Regions from separate parts of the Streptomyces sp. NPDC001532 genome, predicted to be linked through region 2. Evidence: predicted binding sites of a transcription regulator. Region 2 holds the regulator's gene; the other holds the start of a gene.
The links. The regulator HrcA, encoded in region 2, represses chaperone genes, less so after heat shock. The targets are predictions, from matches to a motif close to TTNGCACTCNGNNNNNCNGAGTGCNAA.

Region 1 (15,287 bases), on a different contig from region 2:
GTCGTACGGGTTCACGGTGATCGCGTCCTCGCCGAGCTCCTCGTACGCCCCGGCCTCCCTCGACAGCACCAGCGCGCAGCCCTGGTCGGAGACGACCGGCACCTCCTTCGCGACCAGGTTCATGCCGTCGCGGATGGGGTTGACCAGGGCCACGTCGGCCAGCCGGTAGGCGGCCAGGGAGCGCGCGAAGTCGTCCTTCACATGCAGCACGACCGGGGTCCAGCCCGGCGTCCCGTACTGCTCGTTGATCTCCGCCGCGAGCCGCTGCACCTCGGCCGTGTAGTCGCGGTAGACGGCGAGGTCCTGCCGGGAGGGGTAGGCGAAGGCGACGTGCACGACCCGCTCGTGCCACTCGGGGCGGTCGGCCAGCAGCTGCCGGTAGGCGAGCAGTCCGCGCACGATGTTCTTGGACAGCTCGGTGCGGTCGACCCGCACGACGGTCCGCCGGCCCTCGCCGATCTCCGCCCGCAGCGCGGTCATCCGTTCCTCGACGTCCGCCTCGTGGGAGCGCCGCCGCAGGAAGTCCGCGTCCGCGCCGAGCCCGTGCACCCCGATCCGGGTGCCGCCGAGGCCGCCGGCGAAGGCGTCGCAGCAGGCCTCGAACGCGTCCGCCCAGCGCCGGGTGAGGAAGCCGAGCCGGTCCGCGCCGAGCATGCCCCGCAGCACCGCCCGCGCGATGTCGTCGGGCAGCATCCGGAAGTACTCCGGGGGCGCCCACGGGGTGTGGGAGAAGTGGCCGATCCTGAGGTCGGGGCGGAGTTCGCGGAGCATGCCGGGGACCAGCACCAGGTGGTAGTCCTGCACGATCACGGCCGCGCCCTCGGCCGCCTCGGCCGCCAGCGCCTCGGCGAACGCCCGGTTGTACGTCTCGTACGACGCCCACTGCCGCCGGAACTCCGCGTCGAAGACCGGCTCCAGCGGCGTCTGGTACAGCATGTGGTGGACGAACCACAGCGCCGAGTTCGCGATCCCGTTGTACGCGTCCGCGTGGACGTCCGCCGGGATGTCCAGCATCCGCACGCCGTCCTCGCCGACCCCGCGGCGGACCGCCTCGCGGTCGCCGTCGCCGAGCGCGGAGCACACCCACAGCGCGTCCGCGTCCGGCCCGATCGCCGAGAGTCCCGACACCAGCCCGCCGCCGCCCCGCCGGGCGTGCAGCGAGCCGTCGTCGCGCACCTCGTAGGAGACCGGGCCACGGTTGGAGGCCACCAGTACCTGAGCAGCACCGAACGTTGAAGCCATGGTCCTCAACCTAGCCCGACCCCCAACCGCTCAAACGTACGGTTCGGCCGTATACAGGCGGCCTGGCGCGTCACGCCACCTTGCGTGCCGCGTACTCGGCGATCTCCACCATCGGCGGACGCTCCTCGGTGTCCACGGAGTACGTCCGCGGCTCGAAGCCGTCCTCCATCCGCTCGAACTGGGTCAGCGACGGCCGGATCAGATGGCCGCGGGCCAGCCGCAGCTGGGCGGTGCGGTAGATCGCCGCGGCCATCCGGCCGAGCGCCTGCCCGTCCTGGTGCCGATGCTTGCGCACCCCCACGTCGACCTGGGCGAGCGCGTCCAGGCCGACCAGGTGCAGGGAGTCCACCAGCATGCCCAGCTCCACGCCGTAGCCGACCGGGAAGGGCAGCTGCTCCAGGAGCGAGCGGCGGGCCGCGTACTCGCCGCCCAGCGGCTGCACGAACCCGGCCAGCTGCGGCCAGTGCATGTTCAGCAGCGGGCGGGCCATCAGTTCGGTGACCCGGCCGCCCTGCCCGGCGGCGCCGCCCAGCGGGCGGTCGTACATCGCCTTCACCAGGTCCACGTCGGGGTCGGTCAGCAGCGGGCCGACGATCCCGGAGACGAAGTCCGACGAGAACTCCTTGAGGTCCGCGTCGATGAAGCAGACGATGTCGCCGCGGGTCACGAGCAGCGAGCGCCACAGCACCTCGCCCTTGCCGGGCACGGCGGGCAGGTGCGGCAGTATCGCGTCGCGGTGGACGACCCGGGCGCCCGCGGCGGCGGCCACCTCGGAGGTGCGGTCGGTGGATCCCGAGTCGACGACGACGATCTCGTCGACGAGCGGGACCTGCTGCATGAGGTCGTGACGGATCACGGCGACGATGTCACCGACCGTCTCCTCCTCGTTGAGCGCGGGCAGCACGACACTCACGGTCTGGCCCGTGGCGCGTCTGGCGGCCAGGATCTTGTGCAGCGGTCGATCGGTCACGGACCAGGAGCGGGTGCTCAGCCAGCGCTCGACTTCTTCCAGCACAGTGCGCGGCTCCTCTGCGTTCTGTCGGCGAGTGGTGATCGGACTGTCGTGTGATCCATCTCGCGGTTCGGACGACTATCTCAACTGTCCTGGCCTTCGGTTACAGTCTTGAACAACGCTGGTGACCATCGCATGTCGGGGGCCGCTCGCGTTCCACAACCACATACAGCTCATCCAGAGGGGCAGAGGGACACGGCCCGATGAAGCCCCGGCAACCCTCCAGCCGGTCTCGTAGATCACCGCTGATCATCACGCGAGGCTCCCGGCTAGGGAAGGTGCCAAATCCGTCTCACGGCGAAGTGCGTCGTGAGGAAGATGAGGAGAAAGGGCCTCGCCTCACATGGCTGTGCAGACTGTTGCAAGCACCACGAATTCCACTTCCACGGTAGACCTCGGCCCGGCCTCGGCGCTCTCCTGCCGCGAGTGCGGCCACCGCGTCCCGCTCGGCCCGGTCTTCGCCTGCGAGGAGTGTTTCGGCCCGCTGGAGATCGCCTACGACTTCTCGGCCCACGACGCCGAGGAACTGCGTAAGCGCATCGAGGCGGGACCCGCGAACATCTGGCGGTACGCGCCGCTGCTGCCCGTCCCGGCGGACGTGGCCGACAAGCCGAACATCAACCCCGGCTGGACCAAGCTCGTCGAGGCCGACAACCTCGCCCGCGAGCTGGGCGTCGAGCCCGGCAAGCTGTTCGTGAAGGACGACTCCGGCAACCCGACGCACTCCTTCAAGGACCGCGTGGTCGCCCAGGCCCTGGAGGCCGCCCGCGCCTTCGGCTTCACCACCCTCTCCTGCTCCTCCACCGGCAACCTGGCCGGCGCCGTCGGCGCCGCCGCCGCCCGCGCCGGCTTCCGCTCCTGCGTGTTCATCCCGCACGACCTGGAGCAGGGCAAGGTCGTCATGGCTGCGGTCTACGGCGGCGAGCTGGTCGGCATCGAGGGCAACTACGACGATGTGAACCGCTTCTGCTCCGAGCTGATCGGCGACCCGGCCGGCGAGGGCTGGGGCTTCGTCAACGTCAACCTGCGGCCGTACTACGCCGAGGGCTCCAAGACGCTGGCGTACGAGATCTGCGAGCAGCTCGGCTGGAAGCTGCCCGACCAGCTCGTGGTGCCGATCGCCTCCGGCTCCCAGCTCACCAAGATCGACAAGGGCCTGCAGGAGCTGATCAAGCTCGGGCTCGTCGAGGACAAGCCGTACAAGATCTTCGGCGCCCAGGCCGAGGGCTGCTCCCCGGTGTCCACCGCCTTCAAGGCGGGCCACGACGTCGTCCGCCCGCAGAAGCCGGACACCATCGCCAAGTCGCTGGCCATCGGCAACCCGGCGGACGGGCCGTACGTGCTGGACATCGCGCGGCGCACCGGCGGCGCGGTGGAGGACGTCACCGACGAGCAGATCGTCGACGCCATCAAACTGCTGGCGCGCACGGAGGGCATCTTCGCGGAGACCGCCGGCGGTGTGACGGTGGGCGTGACGCGCAAGCTGATCGAGAGCGGTGCGCTGGACCCCTCGCTCACGACCGTCGTGCTCAACACCGGCGACGGGCTCAAGACCCTCGACGCGGTGGCCGGTACGGGGCTCACCGCGACGATCCGCCCGAACCTCGAGTCCTTCCGCGAGGCTGGTCTCGTCTAGCTCCGCCGCGCCCAGGCACGTCATCCCACCGGAGGTTTTCTCGTGAGCGTCACCGTCCGCATCCCCACCATCCTGCGCACCTACACCGGTGGCCGCGCCGAGGTCTCCGCCGAGGGCGCGAACCTCGCCGAGGTCATCTCGGACCTGGAGAAGAACCACACCGGCATCGCCGCGCGGGTGCTGGACGACCAGGGCAAGCTGCGCCGGTTCGTCAACGTGTACGTCAACGACGACGACGTCCGGTTCGAGCAGGGCCTGGAGACCGCCACGCCGGACGGCGCGGGCGTGTCGATCATCCCGGCCGTGGCCGGCGGGTGCTGACGTCACACACCGTTCTTCGGATTGCCCCCTCCGTGAGAGAAACGGAGGGGGCAATTCAGTGTGATTGAGCGCGGTACAGTTGGGGAACCCGGTCTGCTTTCCGCGATGTGACTGCGATGAGAAGCAGCCAAAATCAGCGGCCTTTTTGCGCCTTTCGCTCCTTTTGCCGGGCCCGAATTGCCCAGAGCTCGGGTGAATTCTCCGTAAATGCGCGATCGATGCTGCCCGGATTTCTCGTCCGATTGACCTGTTGCAGACGGCAGTTGGACAGATACATTCAGCCGCGGTCGACGCGTTCCGGCGCACGCCCCCAATGACTGGGGGGTGAGGTCTGACCCGGATCCGCGAAGTGCGGATCTGTGCAAGGGCCAGTAATAGGGGAGTTAGGCATGGCTCAGGGCACCGTCAAGTGGTTCAACGCGGAGAAGGGGTACGGCTTCATCGCGGTCGACGGTGGTGCGGACGTCTTCGTCCACTACAGCGCGATCCAGATGGACGGGTACCGCACCCTGGAAGAGGGCCAGCGGGTCGAGTTCGAGATCTCGCAGGGCCAGAAGGGCCCGCAGGCCGACATGGTTCGCGTCACCGCCTGAACAGTCAGTTCGTTTCGCCCGAAGGGCTCGCACCGCACGCCGGTGCGAGCCCTTCGGCGTGTCCCGGGCCGGCCCCCCGGCGGCTGTTCGCCCACCGCTGACTGGCCTCCGTACCCCGAGAGGCGCTTGCACTCGAAGGGGGCGAGTGCTAATCATTGCGTTAGCACTCTGAAGGTGAGAGTGACAACGAAGGACCGGGTCGGTGAGGCCGCAGGCCGTGTGGGGCAAGGAACCACGAGGCAGGCAGGCCGTCCGTCGCGGGCGCGGGCGCGGTCCGAAGGAATCACCCCCAGTCCTGGAGGGACCACTTCACATGGCCAAGATCATCGCGTTCGACGAGGAGGCGCGGCGCGGCCTCGAGCGCGGCATGAACCAGCTCGCGGACGCCGTGAAGGTGACGCTCGGCCCCAAGGGCCGCAACGTCGTCCTCGAGAAGAAGTGGGGCGCCCCCACGATCACCAACGATGGTGTCTCCATCGCCAAGGAGATCGAGCTCGAGGACCCGTACGAGAAGATCGGCGCCGAGCTGGTCAAGGAAGTCGCCAAGAAGACGGACGACGTCGCCGGTGACGGTACGACCACGGCCACCGTTCTCGCCCAGGCGCTCGTCCGCGAGGGTCTGCGCAACGTAGCCGCCGGCGCCAACCCGATGGCCCTCAAGCGCGGTATCGAGAAGGCCGTCGAGGCCGTCTCCGGTGCGCTGCTCGACCAGGCCAAGGAGGTCGAGACCAAGGAGCAGATCGCCTCCACGGCCTCCATCTCCGCCGCCGACACCCAGATCGGCGAGCTGATCGCCGAGGCCATGGACAAGGTCGGCAAGGAAGGCGTCATCACCGTCGAGGAGTCGCAGACCTTCGGTCTGGAGCTCGAGCTCACCGAGGGCATGCGCTTCGACAAGGGCTACATCTCCGCCTACTTCGCCACCGACATGGAGCGCATGGAGGCGGTGCTCGAGGACCCGTACATCCTCATCGCCAACTCCAAGATCTCCAACGTCAAGGACCTGCTCCCGCTCCTGGAGAAGGTCATGCAGTCGGGCAAGCCGCTGCTGATCATCGCCGAGGACGTCGAGGGCGAGGCCCTGTCGACCCTGGTCGTCAACAAGATCCGCGGCACCTTCAAGTCCGTCGCCGTCAAGGCCCCGGGCTTCGGTGACCGCCGCAAGGCCATGCTCGGCGACATCGCCATCCTCACGGGCGGCGAGGTCATCTCCGAGGAGGTCGGCCTCAAGCTGGAGAACGCGACCCTGGACCTCCTGGGCCGCGCCCGCAAGGTCGTCATCACCAAGGACGAGACCACCATCGTCGACGGCGCCGGCTCCGCCGACCAGGTCGCGGGCCGCGTGAACCAGATCCGCGCCGAGATCGAGAACAGCGACTCGGACTACGACCGCGAGAAGCTCCAGGAGCGTCTGGCGAAGCTGGCCGGCGGCGTGGCCGTCATCAAGGCCGGTGCCGCCACCGAGGTCGAGCTCAAGGAGCGCAAGCACCGCATCGAGGACGCCGTCCGCAACGCGAAGGCGGCCGTCGAGGAGGGCATCGTCGCCGGTGGTGGCGTGGCCCTGCTCCAGGCCTCCCAGGTCTTCGAGAAGCTGGAGCTCGAGGGCGACGAGGCCACCGGTGCCGCCGCTGTGAAGCTGGCCCTGGAGGCCCCGCTGAAGCAGATCGCCGTCAACGCCGGCCTCGAGGGCGGTGTCGTGGTGGAGAAGGTGCGCAACCTGACCCCGGGCCACGGCCTGAACGCCGCGACCGGCGAGTACGTCGACCTGGTCAAGGAAGGCATCATCGACCCGGCCAAGGTGACGCGCTCCGCGCTCCAGAACGCCGCGTCGATCGCCGCGCTGTTCCTCACCACCGAGGCCGTCATCGCCGACAAGCCGGAGAAGGCCGCCGCGCCGGCCGGCGGCGGCATGCCGGGCGGTGACATGGACTTCTGATCCCTCCCGGATCGGACCCGTCCTACGCCGAGGGCGGCACCCCCAGTTCGCTGGGGGTGCCGCCCTCGGGCGTTTCTCACGCGCCGAGGCGCAGCGAGGTGAAGCGCGGCCACGCCGTTTCCACGTCCCCGGACTCGTTGCGGACGGCGAGGGCGATGCCGCCGCTGGTGCGGGCCGGTTCGGGCCGCTGTGCGGCGCGTACCGTCAGCGTGGTGCCGTCGACGGTGATCAGGACGGACCGCGGGGACACCTCGATCAGGATCCGGTGCCCGGCGGCCGGGTCCAGCGCGCGGACGGTGACGCGGGGTGTCCGGCCCGCCGGGCGCTCGGTCACCCGCAGCCCGGCCGCGGAGACCGTCACCACGCACGGGTGCAGGCTGCCGTGCCCGACCTCGACCGACACACCGGTGCGCGGTCCGCTCAGCCGGCCGGCGGTCGCCTCCACCCGGTAGGTGGTCCAGTCGGCGGTGGCCATGGGCAGATGGACGGCCGACACATATGTGCCCCGCGCCGGGCCGCGGCCGGTCAGCGCGGTCAGGCCGGTTCCCGGCGGGGCGTCGCGCAGCCGCCACTGCCCCGGGTGGCGCAGCGGCTCGGGCACCTCGGCGGGCGAGCGCGAGGTCCAGGCCCGCACCTGCTCCAGCAGCGCGGCGGTGGTGGTCCCCCGCATCACCTCCAGACGCTGCACCAGCCCGGCGGACGCGGCGCGCGGGCCCGCGGGCAGCGGGCGCGAGGAGGTGTTGGTGAGCGTCGCGGCGAACCGTTCCCGCAGCAGTCCCTCCAGGATCGAGGTGGTGCGGCCGGTGAGGTTCGTCGGCGCGGACGCCTCCGAGAACGGATAGGCGAACAGCACGGGGGCGGGCAGGCCGTGGACGGCGAAGGACCGCACGTTCCGGTCGAGGTCGTCGGTGACCCGCGCGCGGTATTCCGCCTCCGTCTCCAGGCGTTCGCGCTCGGGCAGCCACAGCCGGTTGGCGAGCACCGCGCCCTGGCGGCCGCCGGCCTCGACGGGTGCCCTGGAGTGACCGAGGTGGCTGTGCGCCTGGAAGTCCCAGCGCCCGGAGCCGGACATCCGGTCGATCTCGGCCCAGGACAGGTAGTACGGGCGGTGGGTGCCCACCCTGCCGGTGATCAGGTAGGCCGAGGCGCGCATGTGGTGCTTGGCGAGGATCCGGTCGGCGTACGCCCACAGGCCGCGGGTGCCGTCGTCGAAGGTGAGGTAGACGCTGCGCGGGGCCGGGGGCCGTCCGGTGGCCAGGTAGCGGGTGAACTCCTCGGCGGACAGGCTGCGGTAGCCCGCGGCGGCCAGCGCGGCCAGCTGCTCGTCCAGCTGTTCGGGGGTGAGGGTGTAGGAGCCGGCCGCTTCCGGGTGGATGTCGTGGTAGGCGAGGACGACCGGCGCGCTCGCGTGGCGGGCGGCGGTGGCCGGGGGCCGGGCGTCCGCGCGGGAGCCGGGGGCGGGCGCCTGGGCGGAGACCGCGCGCCGCTCGGTCTCGTACTGCCACGCGGCGGCGAACGGGGTGGCCGCCACGGCGGCGGCGAGCGCGAGGAGGAGGCCGCGCACCAGCCACCGGCGCGGCGATCCGGGCCGGTCGGTGCGCGGCGGGGCCGCCTCCGGGGCCGTCATCGGGAGCCGCCGCGGGTGAGGACGACCCAGTAGAGGGCCGCGACGGCGAGCGCGGAGAGCAGGGAGGCCGCCGTCCGGGCGGCCCGGCGCAGGGTGCGCCGGGCCCGCTCCGGGAGGGGCCAGGGACGGTGATGTGTCGTCAGGGTCATGCGGGGGTCCTCGTCCAGATCGCGCGGCGCAGGGTCAGGGCGGCGTACGGCAGCAGCCAGGCCAGGACGCAGCAGGAGAGCAGGCTCATCAGCGGGCGGTAGCGCCAGCGGCGGTCGCCCGGGTTGTCGAGGCGGTAGGCGAGACCCCACAGGGATCCCTTGAGCAGCACACCGCACAGGTAGAGCACGGTGAGTCCGGCCGCGAGGTGCAGCGGCGCCCACACCAGGTGCCAGAACACCAGGGCCGGGGCGGCCAGCACCCACAGGGCGTGCCCGTAGTAGAGGAGGGCGGGCACCGGGCCGCGCCGCCACATGAAGCCGCCGGTGAAGAACAGGTTGCGGATGAAGCTCTTCTTCCAGCGCACCTGCTGGTGCAGGAAGGGCCGCCAGCGGTCGGGCACGTTCGTCCACACCCGCGCGGAGCGGCTGTAGCCGACCAGCCAGCGCCGCTCCGGATGGTCGTGGCCGGCGACGAACGGCGAGTGGGCGTACCGGCGTTTGAGCGCCTTGCCGCGCCAGGCCTGGCCGAGGACGTAACCGGTGAGCTGGCGGTCGGTGGCGAATCGGAAGGGCGCGCCGGCGAACCGGTCGTCCGCCCAGGCGGGCAGATAGTTCCAGACGGCCTCGCGCCGGAAGGCGGCGAGCGGCCCCGAGACGCAGGCCACCGCGCCGAACGCGGACTCGGCCGCCTTGGCGATGCGGAACTGTCCCTCGTACCAGACGTCCTGGATCCGGGTGAGCAGTCCGGTGTGCGCGTTGAGCGCCCGGCAGTGGCCACTGACCGCGCCCAGTTCGGGGTGGCGGACCATGGCCCGGACGCAGCGGCCGACCGCGTCCGGGGCGATGACGCAGTCGGAGTCGGTGAAGACCAGGATGTCGCCGTCGGCGAGCGCGCAGGCCCGTACGAGGGCCGCCTTCTTGCCGGCGTTGGTCTCCAGCCGCACGACGGTGATGCCGAGTTCGGCCGCCAGGGCGTCGAGGATCGCCCCCGTGCCGTCCCGTGAGCCGTCGTCGGCCACGACGATCTGGAGGTCGGGCCAGTCGGAGGCGGCCATCGAGCGGACGCATGCTTCGACGTTCGCGGCCTCGTCCTTGACCGCGAGGAGGAAGCTGACCCTCGGCCGTTCGGCTAGCGCCGGGAACTCCTCGTGACCGCGGGCGCGCCGGCGCAGGGTGCGGACCGCCGGGTCGTCGTAGCGCGTGTAGGCGAGGTGGAGCAGGCAGGCGGTGCCGGTGAGCACGGCCATGCCGTACAGCGTGACCAGGCCGGTCTGGTAGGGCAGTTGTGCCGCGCGCGCGGCGATCAGGCACAGCACGGGCAGCAGGGCGGTGAGCCCGAGCAGCCGCAGCAGTGCGGCGCGCTCGCCGGTGCCGATGTGCCGCTGTGCCCGGCGCAGCACGGCGAGGAGCAGCCGGCGGGCGGCGGATCCGGCCGGGGCGGTGCCGGTGAGCGGCGCGCAGGGGGCGGGCGCGGTCACCGGGCACCGGCCCGTGCGCGCAGGCGCAGCCGGGTGTCGAGCACCCGTGGCGCGGTGTCGAGCCAGCCGAGGGGGGTGCCGGGGTGCGCGGTGTGTACGACGACGAGGTCCCAGTCGCCGTCCTCGGGTCGCGGCACGGAGGTCAGGGCCCGGCCGGCGACGGTGAGGGCGGGCACCTGGCAGTCGCTGTAGGAGACGTCGGCGCCTTGTTCGGTGAGCAGGGTGATCAGCCGCAGGGCCGGGCTCTCGCGGACGTCCGACACGCCGGACTTGTAGGCCACGCCCAGCACCAGCACGCGGGCGCCGGTGAGGGTGAGGCCGTCGGCGTCGAGCAGGCGGGCCGCCTGTGCGGCGATCCGCGCGGGCCGTTCGCTCAGGGCGGCCATGGCGGTGCTCACCAGCGGCGCGCCGCGGCGGGAGGGCAGTTGCGCGAGGAGGTAGTAGGGGTCGCAGGGGATGCAGTGGCCGCCGGCGCCCGGTCCCGGATAGAAGGGCAGGAAGCCGTACGGTTTGGTCGCCGCCGCCTCGATGACCGGGAGCGGGGCCAGGCCGAGGTCGAGGCAGGCGTCGGACAGCTCGTTGGCCAGGGCGATGTTCACGGCCCGGAAGACGTTCTCCCAGAGCTTGGCCATCTCGGCGGTCTCGGGGGCGGCGACCTCGTGGACGCGGGAGGCGGTCGGCCGCAGCAGGGAGGCGGCGGCGTGCGTGCTGAGCGGTCCGGCGCCGCCGACGATCCGGGGGGTGTGCTCGGGCAGGTGCCGTTCGTTGCCCGGGTCGATGCGCTCCGGGGAGAAGGCCACGAGGACATCGGTCTCGGGCGTGAGTCCGCGGGCGGCGAGCGGTTCCAGGAGGAGTTCGCGGGTGGTGCCGACATGGCTGGTGGAGGTCAGCACGATCAGCTGGCCGGGTACCGCCCGTGCGACGACGGCCGCGCACGCGGTGCGCAGCGCGGTGAGGTCGGGCGTGTGGTCCGGGGTGACCGGGGTGGGCACGCAGATGATCACCGCGTCGGCGTCGCGCAGCCGGTCCGCGTCGGAGGTGAGGCGGAAGTCGCCGGTTTCCTCGGCGCAGGCGAGGGTGGCGTGCTGGGCGGGCAGCAGGTCGACGGTCCCGGCGCGGATGGCGGTCAGCCGCCGCTCGCTGGTGTCGAGGCCGACGAGGGTGGCGCCCGCGCTCCACAGGGCGAGGGCGGTGGGCAGGCCGACGTAGCCGAGGCCGACGACGGCGACCGTGGTGCCGCGCAAGTCTCCGGGGCCGCTCGTTCCGTTGCTGACTCTGGTTTCCGTGATCGTCACAAAATGATATATAAGGCGCACTTCGGTCGGGTGACGGGTAGCGGGTGGACGGGTTCACCCGGACGGCCGCGCCCCGCTTGCGAGAGGTGAGCCGCCGGAAGCCGGGCGCGAGACGCGAGGTGCGTGGGGCGGATCACAGGAGCGGGAGGGCGCCGGGACGGAATGCGGGGACGGATTCCCCGGTTGGGGACCGTTGCACACGCACATACCGCCTGGTACCTCAAGGAGCCCTCTGGTGACCCTCACCGCCGACACCGCCTCCGCCCGCGCCGCGCAGATCCTCGACCGTCCCGTCGCCATCAACGGCCTGACCGTCCCCAACCGGATCGCCATGGCCCCGATGACCCGCCAGTTCTCCCCGGGCGGCGTCCCCGGCGCCGATGTGGCGTCGTACTACGCACGCCGGGCCGCCGCGGGTGTCGGTCTGATCGTCACCGAGGGCACCTACGTCGGTCACGCCTCGGCCGGTGAGAGCGACCGTGTGCCGCGCTTCCACGGGGAGGAGCAGCTGGCGGGCTGGGCGAAGGTCGCCGAGGAGGTGCACGCGGCGGGCGGCACGATCGTCCCGCAGCTGTGGCACATCGGCATGGTCCGCCGGGCCGGTCGGCCGCCGTTCGCCGAGGCCCCGGCGGTCGGCCCGTCCGGCCTGCGCGTCGACGGCACCGAGGGCACCGGCGAGGCGATGACCCAGCGCGACATCGACGACGTCATCGGCGCCTTCGCCGAGGCCGCCGCGGCGGCGGAGCGCATCGGCTTCGACGGCGTGGAGCTGCACGGCGCCCACGGCTACCTCGTCGACCAGTTCCTGTGGGCGCACACCAACCGGCGCACCGACGGCTACGGCGGCGACCCGGTGGCCCGCGCCAGGTTCGCGGCGGAGCTGGTCGCCGCGGTCCGCGAGACCGTCTCCCCGGACTTCCCGATCCTCTTCCGCTACTCCCAGTGGAAGCAGGAGGCCTACGACGCGCGGCTCGCCGAGAGCCCCGAGGAGCTGGAGGCGATCCTCACCCCGCTCGCCGCGGCCGGTGTGGACGCCTTCCACGCCTCCACCCGCCGCTACTGGCTCCCCGAGTTCGAGGGCTCCGACCTCAACCTGGCCGGCTGGACCAAGAAGCTCACCGGCAAGCAGGCCATCACCGTCGGCTCGGTCGGCCTGGACGGCGACTTCATCCGCGCGTTCGCGGGCGAGGGCGCCCCGGTCGGCAGCCTCGACAACCTGCTGGACCGCCTGGAGCGCGACGAGTTCGACATGGTCGCCGTGGGCCGCGCGCTGCTCCAGGACCCGCTGTGGGCCCAGAAGGTGCTGGCGGGCCGCTTCGACGAGCTGGCGCCGTACGACGCGGCGGCGCTGAAGTCGCTGAGCTGACGCGAGCGGACGGGCACAGACGGGCCGGAACCCCGGGTGACCGGGGTTCCGGCCTGTTCCGGGGCTCCGGACGGTTCCGGCCGGGGTGTGACGTGGATTTCTTGAGTAAGTCAAGCAGCTGACTTAAAGTTGCCTGAGTCAAGCACTCCTTCTCGTGCCGTCCATGGAGGCTCCGCCATGCCCGACGCCCCTGCCCGTCCCGCCGAGACCGGGGGAGCGGCACCGCCGAGGCCGAACGCCGTGGTGGCGGTGCTGGCGCTGTCCGGAATCGTCGTCTCGCTCATGCAGACCCTGGTCATCCCGATCGTGCCGGAGCTGCCGCAGCTGCTGCACGCCGACGCCTCCGACACCGCCTGGGCCGTCACCGCCACCCTGCTCGCCGCCGCCGTCGCCACGCCGGTGATGGGACGCCTCGGCGACATGGTCGGCAAGCGCCGGATGCTGCTGGTCAGCATGGTGCTGCTGGTCGCCGGCTCGGTGACCGCCGCGCTCAGCGACTCCCTGGTCCCGATGATCGTCGGCCGGGTCCTGCAGGGTCTCGCCTCCGGTGTGATCCCGCTCGGCATCAGCATCATGCGCGACGAGCTGCCCGCCGAACGGCTCGGTTCCGCCACCGCCCTGATGAGCGCCTCCCTCGGCGTCGGCGGCGCGCTCGGCCTGCCCGCCGCCGCGCTCATCGCCGACAACCTCGACTGGCACGCGCTGTTCTGGACCTCGGCGGCCCTCGGTGTCGTGGCCACCGCTCTCGTCGTCGCCTTCGTGCCGGAGTCGAGGGTCCGCACCGGCGGCCGTTTCGACGTCGTCGGCGGCATCGGCATGGCGGTCGGCCTGGTCTGTCTCCTGCTGGCCATCTCCAAGGGCGCCGACTGGGGCTGGACGAGCGCAACCACTCTCGGCCTGTTCGCCGCGGCGGTCGTGGTCCTGCTCGCCTGGGGCCGGTGGGAGCTGCGCACCCCGCAGCCGCTGGTCGACCTGCGCGCCACCGCCCGCCGTCAGGTGCTGGTGACGAACCTGGCCTCCGTCGCGGTCGGCTTCGCGATGTTCGCGATGTCGCTGGTGATCCCGCAGCTGCTCCAGCTGCCGGAGGCCACCGGCTACGGCCTGGGCCAGTCGATGCTCGCCGCGGGCCTGGTCATGGCCCCGTCCGGCCTGGTGATGATGGCGACGGCGCCGGTGTCGGCCGCCGTGTCCCGGGCCCGCGGCCCCAAGGTGACCCTGATGATCGGCGCGCTGATCGTGGCCGCCGGCTACGGCCTGAACATCGTCCTCATGGACGCGGTCTGGCACTTCGTGCTGGTGTCCTGTGTGATCGGCGCCGGTATCGGCTTCACCTACGGCTCGATGCCCGCGCTCATCATGAGCGCCGTCGATCCGTCCGAGACGGCCGCGGCCAACAGCCTCAACACGCTGATGCGGTCCATCGGCACCTCCACCGCGAGCGCGATCGCGGGTGTGATCCTCGCTCAGATGACGACGCCGTTCGGGCCGCTGTCGCTGCCCTCGCGGGACGGTTTCCGTACGGTCCTCGCGGTCGGCGCGGGCGCGGCGCTGCTGGCGTTCGTGGTGGCGACGTTCATCCCGCGCCAGCGGGTCGCGGGTGCGGCCCAGCCCGCCGCGGCGGGCGAGCCGGAGCTGTCGGAGGCCAAGGCGTGACGGCTCAGAGGTTGCCCATCGGTTCGATGTCGACCTTCACCGGGGTGCCCCACACCCGCAGCACCTCGTAGTCGGTGAACTCGTGCACGAGCCGGTAGGCCATCGCGGGCCGTGAGCCGCGCCGCTGGGCGGCGATGTACAGCTCCGCCTCGCGCCGGTCGCGGCGCGGGGTCCCGCACAACTGCCACTCCTGTCCGTTCCACAGCTCCGGCAGCCACCGCTGCTGGGGCTGCGGCCGGTCACCGCGCGTGCCGTAGCGGGACGGCGCGGTCGGGGTGGGAGCGGATGCCGGGGCGGGGCCGTTGAACTCGGCCCGCCGGGCGGCCCGGCGGCGCGTCTCGCAGAGCAGGCAGAGGTCGGGCGCGGCCTCGTCGACCGGGCCGTTGGGATGCTCGGCGCAGCGGGTGCTGGGCTTGGCGGCGGTGACGCTCTCCTCCAGCAGGTCCAGAGCGCGCCGCAGGTCGGCCTTCACCTCGTGCAGCCTGGCGTCCGGGGTGTCGGCGGTCAGCGCCTCACCGTGCTCCCCGAGCAGACGGAGGGCACGGCCCAGGGCGGTGAGCTGGGCGTGGTTCATGGTGATCGGTCTGCGTAGTCCTTCAACTTGTCCGTGTCCAGTGTGACGCCGGCGGGCTCCGGGAGCCGGACCGCTGCTCCGTAAGGGTACGTGGGCCGCCGCCGGTACACCCCGTCCCGCGGGTCGCTGAAGACCGTCAGCGTGTCGCTGTCGCGGTCGACGAGCAGGTACACGGGGATTCCGGCCTCCGCATGGCCGCGGACCTTGTCGATCCGGTCCCTCCTGTCGGTGCCGCGGTCGCGGGAGGTGACTTCCACGACCATGAGGACACCGTCCGGGTCGGCCCAGTCGCCGTCCTGGGCCACGAAGTGGTCGAGAGGCGCCAGAGCTCCGTCGGCGCAGGCGTGGCCCTTGCCGTAGGCGCCGATCCTGAGGCCCTGCTCGGGATACAGGGCCAGCTCGGGG
Region 2 (15,287 bases):
GGTTCGCGCTGCGGTACGACTCCCCCGCGCAGGACGCGATCAGCTGCTCGGTGCCGGTGGCCCGGCTGACGCCGGAGCACGAGGAGCGGATCGTCGCCGTCATGCGGGAGATCCGGGTGAAGATCGAGGCGACGGCACCGGCGGCCGGAGGCGCCGTGCACTGGCGCTAGCCGCCGCCGGCCTGGGGAAACGGCCGCTTCTACCCGGCCTTCCCCACCCCAAACCGAAGAGTGACCCAGATCACGTCACCCGGGCTTCATCGCGCAACTCCGTGCTTGATACAAATTGCCCGCGCGTTCCTGTCCGTCGACGGCTGCGCCCCTCCCCCACTTCAGCCGCTTCTTTCGCATGCCCCGGGAACGCCCGTGCTCGCCCCTCGCACCCTGCCCTGGCCCCTGATCGCCCTTTTCACGGCCGGGTACCTCGCCCCTTACCTGCTGCCGACCACCGTCGGCCGCCTCGACTCGGGCCTTGCGCTGACCGCCACCCAGGCGGGCGCCGTCGGCAGCGCCCTGCTCCTCGCCTCGGCCTCGGCCGGGTTCCTGCTGGCCGGGCGCGTCGACCGGCTCGGAGCCCGCGCCCTCGCCCGCGCCGGACTCGCCCTCGCCGCCCTCGGCTACGGCGCCGCCGCCCTCACCACCAGCGTCCCGGCCGTCGTCGCGGGCGCGGTGCTCGGCGGGTTCGGGTCGGGCACGGTCACCGCGGTCGCCGCGTCCGGCATCGCCGCCCACCGCGACCCGCACCGCGCCTCCACCACCGGCCTGCTCGGGGTGTCGGCGCTCGCGGGCGCGCTCTATCTGACGGTCCCGCACCTGGGCCCCGGCCACGGCCTCCCGCTCGCCGCGATCGCCCTCACCGCCCTCGCCGTCTGGCCGCTGACCGGCCGGCTGCCCGCCCGCGCGGCCGCCGTCGCGGTCCGGCGGGAGAGGGCCCGCCTCCCCCATCTGCGCTCCGGACTGCTGCTCGCCGCCGCCATGCCCTGCTGGTCGCTCGCCCAGAACGCCCTGTGGGGCGTCAGCGGCCGGATCGGGCTGACGCAGGCACACCTGACCGAGGCGGCCGTCGGCGTGGTCTTCGCCGTGGCGCTCGGCGCGGGACTGCTGGGCGTGCTCTGCGCCGGAGCGCTCGGGGCGCGGCTCGGACGGGCACTGCCGATCGGCGTGGGCACCACACTGATCGCCGGATGCATCGCGCTCAGCGCCTCCGCGACCACGCTGCCGGCCTTCGCCGCGGGCGAGATCGCCTGGAACGCCCTCTACCCGGTGGTGCTCTCGTACGTCATCGGCCTGGCCGCCTCCCTCGACCCGCGCGGGCGCTGGGCGGTGCTGGTCGGCTCGGCGTCCTCGCTGGGCACGGCCGCGGGACCGCTGACCGGCAGTCTGCTGTCCGCGCGGGCGGGCTTCGACGGCATGGGGCTGATCCTGGCCGCGGGCCTGCTGGTGATCGCCGTCCCGATGACCGCGGTCGCCCTCCGCACCCGCCCGCGCCCGGCCCCGGCGGAGATCCCGGCCGCCGAGATTCCGGTCGCCGACATCCCCGTCGTCGAGATCCCCGTCGTCGAACTGCCGGTCGCCGGCACCCCGTCCGTCGGCACCCCGTCCGTCGGCACCCCGTCCGCCGGCACCCCGTCCGCCGGCCTCCCGGCCGTCGACATCCCGGTGATCGAGTTCCCGCTGGAGAGCCCGGCCGGGCCCGCCGAGCGGGCCGCCTACGGCGCGGCGGGGCCGCGGGAGGCCGTCGCCGCGCCGGGTGCCGTCTGAGGCCGCCGGCCTACGGGAACTCGTACGCCTCCACCTCGGCGAGGTACCGGGCCCGCCGCTCCTCGTCGTGCTCCAGGAAGGCGGCGCGGAAGGAGTTGCGGGCCAGCTCGCGGAGCCGGTCCTCGGTCAGCCCGAGGGTGCGGCGCACGGCGTCCAGGTTGTCGCCGGCGTAGCCGCCGAAGTAGGCCGGGTCGTCGGAGTTGACCGTGCACAGCAGCCCGGCGTCGAGCATGGCGGGCAGCGGATGGTCGGCCAGGGTGTCCACGGTGCGCAGGCGGACGTTCGACAGGGGGCACAGGGTCAGCGGGATCCGGTCCCGGACCAGCCGCTCCACCAGCGCCGGGTCCTCCATGCAGCGCAGGCCGTGGTCGACGCGCTCGACGCCGAGCACGTCCAGGGCCTCGGTGATGTACTCCGGCGGCCCCTCCTCGCCCGCGTGCGCCACCCGGCGCAGCCCCAGCGCGGCGGCGGCCTCGTACACCTCGCGGAACTTCGCCGGCGGATGCCCGACCTCGGCGGAGTCCAGGCCGACACCGGCGATCCGGTCCAGGTGGGGACCCGCCGCGTCCAGAGTGGCGAGCGCCGACTCGGCGGACTCGTCGCGCAGGAAGCACAGGATCAGCCGGGTGGAGATGCCGTGGTCGGCCTCGCTGCGGCTCAGCGCCCGCCACAGCCCCTCCACGACGGTGCCCATCGGGACTCCCCGGGCCAGGTGGGCCTGCGGGTCGAAGAAGATCTCGGCGTGCCGGACCCCCTGCGCGGCGGCGCGGGCGAGGTAGGCGTCGGCCAGGTCCTCGAAGTCCCGCTCGGTGCGCAGCACGGCCATCAGCTCGTAGTACAGGTTCAGGAAGGACTGGAGGTCCTCGAACCGGTACGCCTCACGCAGCTCGTCCGTGGTCGCGTACGGCAGCGGCACCCCGTTGCGCGCGGCCAGCTCGAACGCCAGCTCCGGCTCCAGAGTTCCTTCGATGTGCAGGTGCAGTTCTGCTATGGGGAGGGGCATCAAGGAATCGTACGCCCCATTTACCTGCGTTTCGGAACCGGCACTCTCTGCAGATCGTGCGCCACCGTCAGCTCACCCTCGAACCCGGCGGCCCGCGCCTGGCGCTCGAACTCCTCGGGCTCGCCATAGCGCTGGCTGAAGTGGGTGAGCACCAGGTGCCGCACCTGGCTGTCCCTGGCCACCCGCGCCGCCTGACCCGCCGTCAGATGGCCGTGATCGGTGGCGAGGTGCTCGTCCTCGTCGAGGAAGGTCGACTCGATCACCAGCATGTCGCAGCCGTCCGCCAGCGCGTACACGCCGTCGCACAGCCGGGTGTCCATGACGAACGCGAACCGCTGCCCGCGCCGCACCTCGCTGACGTCCGCCAGGGCGACCGGGCCCAGCGAGCCCTCGCGCTGGATGCGGCCCACGTCCGGGCCCTTGACGCCGTGCGCGGCCAGCCGCTCGGGCAGCATCCGCAACCCGTCGGGCTCGACCAGCCGGTAGCCGAAGGACTCGACGGGGTGCGAGAGCCTGCGGGCCTGGAGGGTGTACGAGCCGGTCGTCACGAGGTCGCCGTCGGCGTCGACCGGCGCCTCGGTCACCCCGACCGTCTCCCGGTAGGCGGTGGCGTACCGCAGCCGGTCGAAGAAGCGCTGCCCGGAGCGCGGGTAGTGGGCGGTCACCGGGTGCGGCACCTGGTCCAGGTTGATCCGCTGGATGACGCCCGGCAGGCCCAGCGAGTGGTCCCCGTGGAAGTGCGTGACGCAGATCCGGTTGAGGTCGTGGGCGGCGACACCGGCGCGCACCATCTGCCGCTGGATGCCCTCGCCGGGGTCGAAGAGGATGCCCTCGCCGTCCCAGCGCAGCAGGTAGCCGTTGTGGTTGCGGTGCCGGGTCGGGACCTGGCTGGCGGTGCCGAGGACCACCAGTTCACGGACGGACACGCCGGATTATCCGGGAGGCCACTGGAGGCCGCGGCCGCCGAGGACGTGCGCGTGCGCGTGGAAGACGGTCTGGCCGGCACCGCTGCCGGTGTTGAAGACGATGCGGTAGCTGTCCAGTTTGTCGTCGTCGGCGACCGCCTGCGTCTCGCGCAGCACGTCGGCGGCGAGCTGGGGCGCGGCGACGGCGAGCTCGGCGGCGCTCGGCCAGTGCTCCTTCGGGATCACCAGGACGTGAGTGGGCGCCTGGGGGTTGATGTCCCGGAAGGCGACGGTCGTCTCCGTCTCACGGACGATCGTCGCCGGGATCTGGCCCGCGACGATCTTGCAGAACAGGCAGTCGTCCTGCGGTTCCCCTGCCATTTTCCCTCCGGCGTCTCGCGGTGATCGTCTCTGTGGGCATCGTATCGTCGCCGGGGGCGCGGGGCCGCGGCCGGTCGCGCCCACGCGGCACAGCCGCCCATCGGCTCCGCCCCGCGCCCCCGAGTGGCTGTCGCGCCCCGCTATTCGAGATTCGGCGGTGTTTTCGCCGGGGTCTCCTCCAGGGCCTCCAGGGCCAGGCGGATCGCCTCGTCCAGCTGGGGATCGCGGCCCGCGGCGTGGTCCTGCGGGCGCTGGACGACCTCGACGTCCGGGTCGACGCCGTGGTTCTCGACGCCCCAGCCGTACCCCTCCAGCCAGAAGGCGTACTTCGGCTGGGTGACCAGGGTGCCGTCGACGAGGTGGTAGCGGCTGTCGATGCCGATGACGCCGCCCCAGGTGCGGGTCCCGACCACCGGTCCCAGCCGCAGCGCCTTGATCGCCGCGTTGACGATGTCCCCGTCGGACCCGGAGAACTCGTTGGCGACGGCGACGACCGGCCCGCGCGGCGCGTCCTCCGGGTAGCTGTACGGCCGCATCCCGCGCGGCACGCCCCAGCCGACGATCCGCCGGGCCAGCTTCTCCACGACGAGCTGGGAGGTGTGTCCGCCCCGGTTCTCCCGGACGTCCACGATCAGCCCCTCGCGGGCGACCTCCACCCGCAGGTCGCGGTGGATCTGCGCCCAGCCGGGCGCCTGCATGTCCGGCACGTGCAGATAGCCGAGCCGCCCGCCGGACCGCTCGCGCACGTACGCCCGCCGGTCGGCGACCCAGGCGTGGTAGCGCAGCGGCTCCTCGTCGGCGACCGGTACGACCACCGCGTGCCGCGGCTCGCCGCCGCCGGCCGGGGAGACCGTCAGCTCGACCGGCTTGCCCGCGGTGCCCACGAGCAGCGGGCCCGGCCCGGTCACCGGGTCGACGGGCCGGCCGCCGACCGCGAGGATCGCGTCGCCGGCGCGCACCGCGACACCGGGCGCGGCGAGCGGGGAACGGGCGTCCGGGTCGGAGGTCTCCGAGGGCAGCACCCGGTCGACGCGCCAGGTGCCGTCCTCGTGCCGGGAGACGTCCGCGCCGAGCAGTCCCTGCCGGTCGCCGTCGCCGTGGCCGCCGCGCGGGGCGACGTAGGCGTGCGAGGTGCCGAGCTCGCCCTGCACCTCCCACAGCAGGTCGACGAGGTCGTCGTGGGTGGCGAGCCGGTCCAGGACGGGCCGGTAGCGGTCGAGGACACCGTCCCAGTCGACGCCGCTCATGTCCGGCCGCCAGAAGTGGTCCCGCATGATCCGGCCGTTCTCGTCGAACATCTGGCGCCACTCGGCGGCCGGGTCGACGGTCTGGCGCACCCGGGTCAGGTCGACGGCGACGTTGGTGTCGCTGTCGTCGTCGCCGGAGGCCCGGCGGTCGCTCGGTACGACCTTCAGCCGTCCGTCGGTCCACAGCAGCACCCGCTTGCCGTCGCCGCTGACCTCGAAGTGGTCGGCGTCGACGGCGAGGTGTTCCAGGCGCTGCTGGGCGAGGTCGTAGCGCTCCAGCTCGGTGTGCGGGTCGGGGTCGTCGGGGGTGGCCCGGGAGACGCCGAGGACGCCGCGGACGGGGTGCCGCAGCCACAGCACGCCGTCCTTGGCGGCCCGCAGGTTGGAGTAGCGGCCGGCCTCCACCGGGAACGGCACGATCCGGTCGGCGAGTCCGTCGAGGTCGATCCGGGTGGCCGGGGTGCCCTCGCTGTCCGGTGTCTCGTCCTTGTCGGGCGCCTCGAAGGGCCGGCCGTGCCGCTGCGGCCCGAACGGCGAGGGGGTGGTGGCGGCGAGGGTGATCAGGTGCGGGCGGTCGCCGATGACGAACGCCAGGTCGAAGACGTGTTCGTCGTAGACCGGGTCGAAGGAGCGGTTGGAGAGGAACGCGAGGTGCTTGCCGTTGAGGGTGAAGGCGGGCGCGTAGTCCTGGAACCGCAGCGGGGTCGCCTCGGTGACCGACAGGTCGGTGGTGTTGGCGAGCTTCAGCTGGCACAGCGGGTGCGGTCCCGGGTGCGACCAGGCGAGCCAGGCCGAGTCGGGCGAGAACACCAGCCCGGAGACATCGCCGTGCTCGCTGCGGTCGACCTCGCGCACCTCGCCGGTCTCCCGCTCGACGAGCAGCACCCGCCCGTCGTGCGCGGCGACCGCGGCCCGGCTGCCGTCGGGGGCCATCGCCAGGCCCAGCACCCGGCCGAGCTGCCCGGCGGCGAGCCGGCGCGGGGTGGCGGCGGGGGCGAGGCCGGTGGCGGGCGCGAACTCCAGGGCGTCCTCGCCCTCCGCGTCCGTCACCCACACCACCCACTCCTCGCCCTCCACCCGGAAGGTGCGCGGCAGCCGGGCCCGGACACCGGGTGTGGCGGCGAGGGCGCGGGTGGGACCGGCGCGGTGGGTGACCCAGTGCACGGTGCCGCGCACGGCGACCGTGCTGCCGCGCGCGGTGTGGTCGGGAGCGGCCGCCCCGAACCAGCGGGCGGCGTTCACCTGGTACGGCTGCCGGTCGGTGCGCTGCCCGCCGAGCCGGATGTCGAGCCGGCGCGGCTCGGCGCCGTCGAGGTCGTCCAGCAGCCACAGTTCACCGGCGGCGGAGTAGACGACGCGGCTGCCGTCGCTCGCGGCGTGCCGGGCGTAGAAGCCGCCGAGGGGCGTGTGGCGGCGCAGGTCGGAGCCGTCGGCGAGGGAGGAGTAGACGGCGCCGGTGCCCTCGTGGTCGGAGAGGAAGGCGATCCGCTCGCCGGCCCAGAACGGGTACTCGATGTTCCCGTCCAGCTCCTCGTGCAGCCGGACGAACTCCCCGTCACCGCCGCGGTCGATCCACAGCTTGCCCGCCGTGCCGCCCCGGTACCGCTTCCACCAGGCGGCCTCGCGTCCCATCGGCGCGGACAGCAGCACCGTGTGCGGGCCGTGGGCGACGTCGCCGACGGGTCCGTACGGCAGCCGGCGGGAGGGGCCGCCGTCGAGCGGGACGGCGTGCGCCCAGCTGCGGCGCAGGCTGGCCTCGCCGTGGGTGGTGAGGGCGAGGACCTGCCCGTCGGAGGTCCAGCCGCGCACCTGGGTGCGCCAACTGCCCCAGTAGGTGAGCCGCTTGGACGGGCCGCCGTCGACGGGCGCGATGTGCACCTCGGGGGCGCCGTCGCGGGTGGAGGTCCAGGCGACGGTGGTGCCGTCGGGCGAGATGCGCGGCTGGTTCACCGGCATGTTGTCGGCGCTGACCCGCCAGGCCCGTCCGCCGTCGAGCGGTGCGAGCCACACGTCGTCCTCGGCGGTGAAGGCGACCAACTCGCCGTGCGGATGCGGAAATCGGAGATACCCCGGCGTCGGCTGTGTCACCCGATCACCCTATGCAGCCGCGGCCTCGCCGAACAGCGGTTTCGATCACTTCCCCGCGGGCCGGCACTGCGGGTCGCTCTGGCACCAGACGGTCCGGGTGACGGTCACCGTGACGTTCGGCTCGGGGCCGGAGCCGGGCGGCTGGTTCACCGGCGGGGTGCTCGGCGCGTCGCAGTCGCCGAGGCCCTTGACGTGGAACCACTCCTTGCCGTCCACTTTGGCGACGATGTCCCCGCGCACGCAGCGGCCGTTCACCGCGCGGGTCACCTTCCCGGTGACGGTGATGTCCTTGCCGTCGGAGGTCTCGCCCTCGCAGTCGACGTCGGCGACGGTGTCCTCGCTCGCGGTGGGCGTCGAGCGGCCGTCGTCCCCGAAGTCCGCGGTGCAGCTGAGCCATTGCACGTCGGCCTTCTGCCGCTCCAGCTCCCGGGTCACGGTCTCGTCCGTCGTGTACGCCACGGTCGCCGCGCTGAGCCCGCCCGGATCACACGCCACGGCCCCGCCCACGGCCACCACCGCCAGCGACGCCATCGCGACCGCCCGGCGTGCGCCCGACCGCCCCCGAACCCGCCTCAACACCCCCATGAAGGGCATGCTGCCACCGCCTCGCCGGTCGCGGAAGAGGGCTTACGGCCACGCACCGCGGTGCCCGGTCTCCTGGCCTGGCGGCATGCGCAAGAAGGGCAGTCCGAGGAAGCTCGTGGTGGACGAGGCGGCGACGTATCTGTGGGCCGTCCGGCACCGGCACGGCGGCGCCGGACGACCGTGCGAGGAGGTGCTCGGTCTGCACCGGGACGGAAGGCGGACACGGATCGTCTTCCGGCAGGGGCCCGGCCGGTCGGTGGAGGGCGGCTACCAGCCCGGCGGACATGTGATCGACGAGCACGGCAACGGGCTCAACCTGAATCAGCCGGGCAGCGTGCGCGCGCTCGTCGACGAGGCCGTCCGGCGCGGACTGCTGCCCGCCGCCGAGGCCTCGCGGGAGCTGGACGGCTGGGATCTGCTGCCGGCCGCCGCCGCACGCGCGGCGGCCTCCCGGCGGTAGCAGCCGCGGGTCAGGACCAGCGGCCCGTGCGGCCGAGGAGGAGGGCGGTGGCCGCGGTGCCGGCGGTCGAGGTGCGCAGCACGCTCCGGCCGAGGACGTACGCCTTCGCGCCGGCCTCCCGGAACAGCGCCAACTCGTCGGCTGCGACGCCTCCTTCGGGGCCGACGACCAGCACGATCTCGCCCTGCTCGGGCAGTTCGGCGGTGGCCAGCGGCTCGCTGCCGTGCTCGAAGTCGGAGTGCAGCACGGCGGCGAAGTCGGCCTTCGCGAGCAGCGCGGCGACCTGCTTGGTCGTCGCCGTGTCCGCGACCTCGGGGAAGCGGACCCGGCGGGACTGCTTGCCGGCCTCGCGGGCGGTGGCCCGCCACTTGGAAAGGGACTTCAGCCCCCGGTCGCCCTTCCACTGCGTGATGCAGCGGGCGGCCTGCCAGGGCACGATCGCGTCGACGCCGACCTCGGTCATGGTCTCCACGGCGACTTCCCCGCGGTCGCCCTTGGGCAGCGCCTGGACCACGGTGATCCGGGGCTGCTCCGGCGGCTCCTCGGAGTACGAGTCCAGCTGCACGATCAGCCGGTCCTTGCCCTCGGTGCCGAGCACCACGCAGTCCGCCCAGCGTCCGGCGCCGTCGGTGAGGACGACGTCCTCGCCCGGCTGGAGCCGCTTCACCGAGACGGCGTGCCGTCCCTCGGGGCCGTCGAGGACGTACCGGCCGCCGCCTCCCGCGTCGAAGTGCTCGACCACGAACACCGGTGCCGTCATCGCGCGCCACCGCCCGACAACGCTGTCCGCGCCGCCGCCAGTTCGGCCGCCAGCACCTCCACCAGCTGACCGGCGGGCAGCTCGCGGGCCATCCGGTGGCCCTGTCCCGCCCACAGCGCCATGCCCTGCGCGTCGCCGGCCTTGGCGGCGGCCTTGCGCAGCGGCGAGGTGAGGTGGTGGACCTCCGGGTAGGCGGCGGGGGCGTAGGGCCCGTGCTCGCGCATGAACCGGTTGACCAGTCCGCGCGCGGGCCGGCCGGAGAAGGCGCGGGTGAGTTCGGTGCGCGTGAACAGCGGGTTGGTCAGCGCCTGCTTGTGCACGGCCTGCGCGCCGGACTCGGGGGTGGCGAGGAAGGCGGTGCCGAGCTGGGCGGCGCTCGCGCCCGCGGCGAGGGCGGCGGCGATCTGGCTGCCGCGCATGATGCCACCCGCGGCGACGAGGGGCAGCCGGACCGCCTCGCGGATCTGGGCGATCAGGGAGAGCAGTCCGACGCCGGAGCCGTCGTTCTCGGGGATGTCGCGGTGGGTGCCCTGGTGGCCGCCGGCCTCCACGCCCTGCACGATCACCGCGTCGGCGCCGGCCTGTTCGACGGCGCGGGCCTCGTCGGCGGTGGTGGCGGTGACGAGGGTGAAGGTGCCGGCCCGGCGCAGCGCGTCCAGGGCGTCCCGGCCGGGGACGCCGAAGTGGAACGACACCACCGGCACCGGGTTGTCCAGCAGCACCGCGAGCTTGGCGTCGTAGCCGTCGTCCCGGCCGCTGTCCCGGTCGCCCAGCTCGGTCTCGTACCAGGCGGCCTCGCCGGCCAGCTGATGGGCGTAGACGTCGACGGCTGCGGGGTCCGCGTACTCCGGCTGCGGCAGGAAGAGGTTCACGCCGAAGGGGCGGCCCGTCAGCCCCCGCAGCTGCTTGATCTCCTGGTACATGCCGTCGGCCGTCTTGTACCCGGCGGCCAGAAATCCAAGCCCCCCGGCCTCGGACACGGCGGCGGCGAGCCGCGGCACGGAGACGCCGCCCGCCATGGGGGCCTGCACGATCGGATGGGGGAAGAGATCGGTCAGTGCGGAGGACATGACGGCATGTTGTCACGTCCTCCGATCAAGTCCGAATCCGGCCACCCTCCGGCATGTGCCGGAGGCATCACCGCGGCTCAGACCCCGCGCGAGAGGCTCCCGGCGCCCTTCGAGAGCGCCGGGCCGGCCGCCTCAGCGGCCGTTGAACGCGTCCTTCAGCCGCGAGAACAGTCCCTGCTGACCCGGCTGGAACTGTCCCGTCGGACGCTCCTCGCCGCGCAGCTTGGCCAGCTCCCGCAGCAGGCGCTCCTGCTCCGGGTCGAGCTTGTTCGGGGTCTGCACCTCGACGTGCACGATGAGGTCGCCCCGGCCGCCGCCGCGCAGGTGGGTGACGCCACGGCCGTGCAGCGGGATCGACTGACCGGACTGGGTGCCCGGACGGATGTCGACCTCCTCCATGCCGTCCAGCGTCTCCAGCGGCACCTTGGTGCCGAGGGCCGCCGCCGTCATCGGGATCGTCACCGTGCAGTGCAGGTCGTCGCCGCGCCGCTGGAAGGTCGGGTGCGGCAGCTCGTGGATCTCCACGTACAGGTCGCCCGCGGGGCCTCCGCCCGGACCGACCTCGCCCTCGCCGGCGAGCTGGATCCGCGTGCCGTTGTCGACACCGGCCGGGATCTTCACGGTCAGCGTGCGGCGGGACCGCACCCGGCCGTCGCCCGCGCACTCCGGGCACGGGTTCGGCACGACCGTGCCGAAGCCCTGGCACTGGGGGCAGGGCCGCGAGGTCATGACCTGGCCCAGGAAGGACCGGGTGACCTGCGAGACCTCACCGCGGCCGCGGCACATGTCACAGGTCTGCGCCGAGGTGCCCGGCGCCGCGCCCTCGCCGCTGCACGTGGTGCAGACGATCGCGGTGTCGACCTGGATGTCCTTGGTCGTCCCGAAGGCCGCCTCGTCCAGCTCGACCTCGATGCGGATCATCGCGTCCTGGCCCCGGCGGGTCCGCGAGCGCGGTCCGCGCTGCGACGCCGTGCCGAAGAACGCGTCCATGATGTCCGAGAAGTTCCCGAAGCCGCCCGCGCCGAAGCCGCCGGCACCCGCGCCGCCGCTCTGCGACAGCGGGTCGCCGCCGAGGTCGTAGACCTGCTTCTTCTGCGGGTCCGACAACACCTCGTAAGCGGCGTTGATCTCCTTGAACCGCTCCTGGGTCTTCGGATCGGGGTTGACGTCCGGGTGCAGCTCGCGGGCGAGCCGCCGGAAGGCCTTCTTGATCTCTTCCTGCGACGCGTCGCGGCGCACGCCGAGAACGGCGTAATAGTCCGTGGCCACTTACGACTCCGCCAGGATCTGTCCGACGTACCGTGCCACCGCTCGTACCGCTCCCATCGTTCCCGGGTAATCCATGCGGGTCGGTCCGACCACGCCGAGCTTGGCGACTGCCTCGCCGCCCGAACCGTAGCCGACCGACACCACCGACGTGGAGTTGAGTCCCTCGTGGGCGTTCTCGTGACCGATGCGCACGGTCATGCCCGAATCCTTCGCCTCGCCCAGCAGCTTGAGGAGCACCACCTGCTCCTCCAGCGCCTCCAGGACGGGCCGGATGGTGAGGGGGAAGTCATGCCCGAAGCGGGTCAGATTGGCGGTACCGCCGATCATCAGCCGCTCCTCGGTCTGCTCGACCAGCGTCTCCAGCAGCGTGGCGAGCACCGTCTGGACGGTACCGCGATCCTCCGGTTCGAAGCCCTCGGGCAGATCCTGCACCAACTGCGGCACATCCGTGAAGCGGCGGCCGGCGACCCGGCTGTTCAGCCGCGCCCGCAGATCCGCCAGGGACGTCTCGCCGAACGGCGCCGGGCAGTCGATCATCCGCTGCTCGACCCGGCCGGTGTCGGTGATCAGGACCAGCATCACGCGCGCCGGCGCCATCGACAGCAGCTCCACATGCCGCACCGTGGACCGGGTCAGCGACGGATACTGCACGACCGCGACCTGCCGGGTGAGCTGCGCGAGCAGCCGTACCGTGCGCGCCACGACGTCGTCGAGGTCGACGGCGCCGTCGAGGAAGTTCTGGATCGCGCGCCGCTCGGGCGCGGTGAGCGGCTTGACCTCGGCGAGCTTGTCGACGAAGAGCCGGTAGCCCTTGTCGGTGGGGATGCGCCCGGCACTGGTGTGCGGCTGGGCGATGTACCCCTCGTCCTCCAGGGCGGCCATGTCGTTGCGGACCGTGGCCGGCGAGACGCCGAGGCTGTGCCGCTCGGTGAGCGCCTTGGAGCCGACCGGCTCCTCGGTTCCGACGTAGTCCTGGACGATGGCGCGCAGCACCTGAAGCCGTCGTTCACTGAGCATCCGCGCACACCTCCAGCGGTACGTCCCCTTGGCGCTCCCCCTGGCACTCTGCGCATGCGAGTGCCAGCCTTACCCGGCCCAGTGTACGGCTGTCGGGTACGCCCCGGGCAAGGCCGGTCCGGCCGGCTCGTACCCGCGGGGGCGTCACGGTTAGCGTCGCGGTATGACGGTGACTTGGGAAGACCTGGGGTGGGAACGGCTCACGACCGGCGTCGGCCGCTGCCGCCTGCCGGGCTGGGACTGCACGGCCGGACTGGTGCTGGGGCACGGTACGGCGCTGCTGATCGACGCGGGTTCCAGCCTCGCGGAGGGCGCGCGGCTGCGCACCGAGGCGGAGGAACTGGCCGGCCGGCGTGTGACCCATCTCGCGCTCACCCATCCGCACTTCGACCATGTCTTCGGCGCGGCGGCGCTGGCCGGCGCGGAGGTGTTCGGGGCGGTCGGCGTGGAGACCGCGCTGACGTCCCGGCGGGCGCGCGCGGAGCTGCGGGCGGACGCGATCCGCAACGGCCTGGCGGAGCCGGCGGCGACGGAGGCCGCGGACACCCTCGTCGCACCCCGCCACCACGTCTCCGGCGAGTGGACCCTGGACCTCGGCGACGGGCAGCAGGTGCTGCTGGCCAACGTCGGCCCCGGGCACACCGCCCACGACCTCGTCGTCCTCGTGCCCGGCGACCCGGAGGTGGTCTTCTGCGGCGACCTGGTCGAGGAGTCCGGCGAGCCGCAGGCGGGCCCCGACGCCGTGCCGTCGCGCTGGCCGGACGCCCTGGACCGGCTGCTGTCCTTCGGCGGCGAGGACGCGCGGTACGTGCCGGGGCACGGGGCGGTGGTGGACGCGGCCTTCGTCCGCCGGCAGCGCGACGCACTCGCGGCCCGCTTCGGCGTGTCGCGCTGAGCGGGCCCGATGCCGTCCATATCGTCATCCGAATGCGCCAGTATTCCTCCGACCTGACCCCGCCGTGGAAGAAGCCCCAGCCCGTCCCCGAGGTCCCCGCGGAGCCCGGCCTGGTGGTCGAGGAGGCGGGGACCGGGTTCTGCGGCGCGGTGATCCGCTGCGAGGCGGGCACGGTCACCCTGGAGGACCGCTTCGGCAAGCACCGGGTGTTCCCGCTGGAGCCGCGCGGGTTCCTGCTGGAGGGCCGGGCGGTGACCCTGGTGCGGCCGCCGTCCTCCGGCCCGCAGCGGCCCGCCCGTACGGCCTCCGGCTCCGTCGCCGTCCCCGGCGCCCGCGCCCGTGTCGCCCGCGCCGGCCGGATCTACGTCGAGGGCCGGCACGACGCCGAGCTGGTGGAGAAGGTCTGGGGCGACGACCTGCGGGTCGAGGGCGTGGTGGTGGAGTACCTGGAGGGCGTGGACGACCTGGTGTCGATCGTCGCCGAGTTCGCGCCGGGCCCGGACGCGCGGCTGGGCGTCCTGGTGGACCACCTCGTGCCCGGCTCGAAGGAGTGGCGCATCGCCGAGTCCGTCACGAGCGAGCACGCGCTGGTCGTCGGCCACCCGTACATCGACATCTGGCAGGCGGTGAAGCCGGCGTCGGTCGGCATCCCCGCCTGGCCGTCGGTCCCGCGCGGCCAGGACTGGAAGACCGGCGTCTGCCGGGCCCTGGGCTGGCCGGAGAACACCGGGGCGGTGTGGCAGGCGATCCTGAAGCGGGTGAACTCCTACAAGGACCTGGAGCCGGCGCTGCTGGGCAGGGTCGAGGAGCTGATCGACTTCGTGACCGCCCCCGAGGGCTGATCAGTCCACCAGGTCCCGCACCACCGCGTCCGCCAGCAGCCGCCCCCGCAGGGTCAGCACCGCGCGGCCCGCCTCGTACGGCCCCTCCTGGAGCAGCCCGTCCGTCAGGGCCCGGCGGGAGGCCCGCAGGCCCTCCTCGCGGAGCAGGCCCAGCGGTACGCCCTCCCGCAGGCGCAGCTCCAGCAGGATCCGCTCGACGCGGCGGTCCTCGTCGGACAGCACCTCGCGGCCGGCGCCCGGCGACCTGCCCTCCGCCAGGGCCGCCGCGTACGCGCCGGGATGCTTGACGTTCCACCAGCGCACCCCGCCGACATGGCTGTGCGCGCCGGGGCCCGCGCCCCACCAGTCGGCGCCGCGCCAGTACAGCTCGTTGTGCAGGCAGCGGCCGGCCTCGGAGGTGGCCCAGTTGGAGACCTCGTACCAGTCGTACCCGGCCGCCGTCATCGCCTCCTCGGCGATCAGATAGCGGTCCGCGTGCACGTCGTCGTCGGTCATGGGGACCTCGCCGCGGCGGATCCGGCGGGCCAGCTGGGTGCCCTCCTCGACGATCAGCGCGTACGCCGAGACATGGTCGGGCCCGGCCCCGAGCGCCGCGTCGAGCGAGGCCCGCCAGTCGTCGTCGGACTCGCCCGGGGTGCCGTAGATCAGGTCGAGGTTGACGTGCTCGAAGCCCGCCGCGCGGGCCTCCGCCACACAGGCCTCCGGGCGCCCGGGGGTGTGGGTGCGGTCGAGGATCCGCAGGACGTGCTGCTTCGCGCTCTGCATGCCGAAGGAGATCCGGTTGAAGCCGCCCTGCCGCAGCTCGGCCAGGTAGGCCGGGTCCACCGACTCCGGGTTCGCCTCCGTGGTGACCTCCGCGTCGGCCGCGAGACCGAACTCCTCACGGATCGCGCCCAGCATCCGTACGAGATCGCCCGCGGCCAGCAGGGTCGGCGTGCCGCCGCCGACGAAGACCGTGCGGACCTCGCGCGGGTCGTCGCCGAGGACCTTGCGGGCCAGGCGGAT

Region 1: a site for HrcA is predicted at 4,965-4,991, ahead of groL (chaperonin GroEL). Genes of this name have one in related genera too.

What each region holds. Positions count from the first base shown of each region.
Region 1 is NZ_JBEPAL010000028.1:102,009-117,295, forward strand. Features, by position in the region: gene ABT232_RS24605 (alpha,alpha-trehalose-phosphate synthase (UDP-forming)) at 1-1,242, opposite strand, end outside; gene ABT232_RS24610 (glucosyl-3-phosphoglycerate synthase) at 1,313-2,257, opposite strand; SAM riboswitch class I at 2,425-2,579, shown strand; gene thrC (threonine synthase) at 2,598-3,890, shown strand; gene ABT232_RS24620 (MoaD/ThiS family protein) at 3,933-4,211, shown strand; gene ABT232_RS24625 (cold-shock protein) at 4,601-4,804, shown strand; gene groL (chaperonin GroEL) at 5,118-6,740, shown strand; gene ABT232_RS24635 (polysaccharide deacetylase family protein) at 6,817-8,367, opposite strand; gene ABT232_RS24640 (hypothetical protein) at 8,364-8,516, opposite strand; gene ABT232_RS24645 (glycosyltransferase family 2 protein) at 8,513-9,994, opposite strand; gene ABT232_RS24650 (nucleotide sugar dehydrogenase) at 9,991-11,238, opposite strand; gene ABT232_RS24655 (NADH:flavin oxidoreductase) at 11,525-12,655, shown strand; gene ABT232_RS24660 (MFS transporter) at 12,833-14,308, shown strand; gene ABT232_RS24665 (hypothetical protein) at 14,313-14,882, opposite strand; gene ABT232_RS24670 (Uma2 family endonuclease) at 14,879-15,287, opposite strand, start outside.
Region 2 is NZ_JBEPAL010000001.1:106,005-121,291, forward strand. Features, by position in the region: gene ABT232_RS00495 (IclR family transcriptional regulator) at 1-170, shown strand, start outside; gene ABT232_RS00500 (MFS transporter) at 366-1,760, shown strand; gene ABT232_RS00505 (adenosine deaminase) at 1,771-2,763, opposite strand; gene ABT232_RS00510 (ribonuclease Z) at 2,784-3,689, opposite strand; gene ABT232_RS00515 (histidine triad nucleotide-binding protein) at 3,696-4,049, opposite strand; gene ABT232_RS00520 (S41 family peptidase) at 4,190-7,384, opposite strand; gene ABT232_RS00525 (hypothetical protein) at 7,430-7,915, opposite strand; gene ABT232_RS00530 (hypothetical protein) at 8,055-8,429, shown strand; gene ABT232_RS00535 (16S rRNA (uracil(1498)-N(3))-methyltransferase) at 8,440-9,189, opposite strand; gene ABT232_RS00540 (nitronate monooxygenase) at 9,186-10,259, opposite strand; gene dnaJ (molecular chaperone DnaJ) at 10,392-11,528, opposite strand; gene hrcA (heat-inducible transcriptional repressor HrcA) at 11,529-12,545, opposite strand; gene ABT232_RS00555 (MBL fold metallo-hydrolase) at 12,709-13,440, shown strand; gene ABT232_RS00560 (DUF3097 domain-containing protein) at 13,473-14,282, shown strand; gene hemW (radical SAM family heme chaperone HemW) at 14,283-15,287, opposite strand, start outside.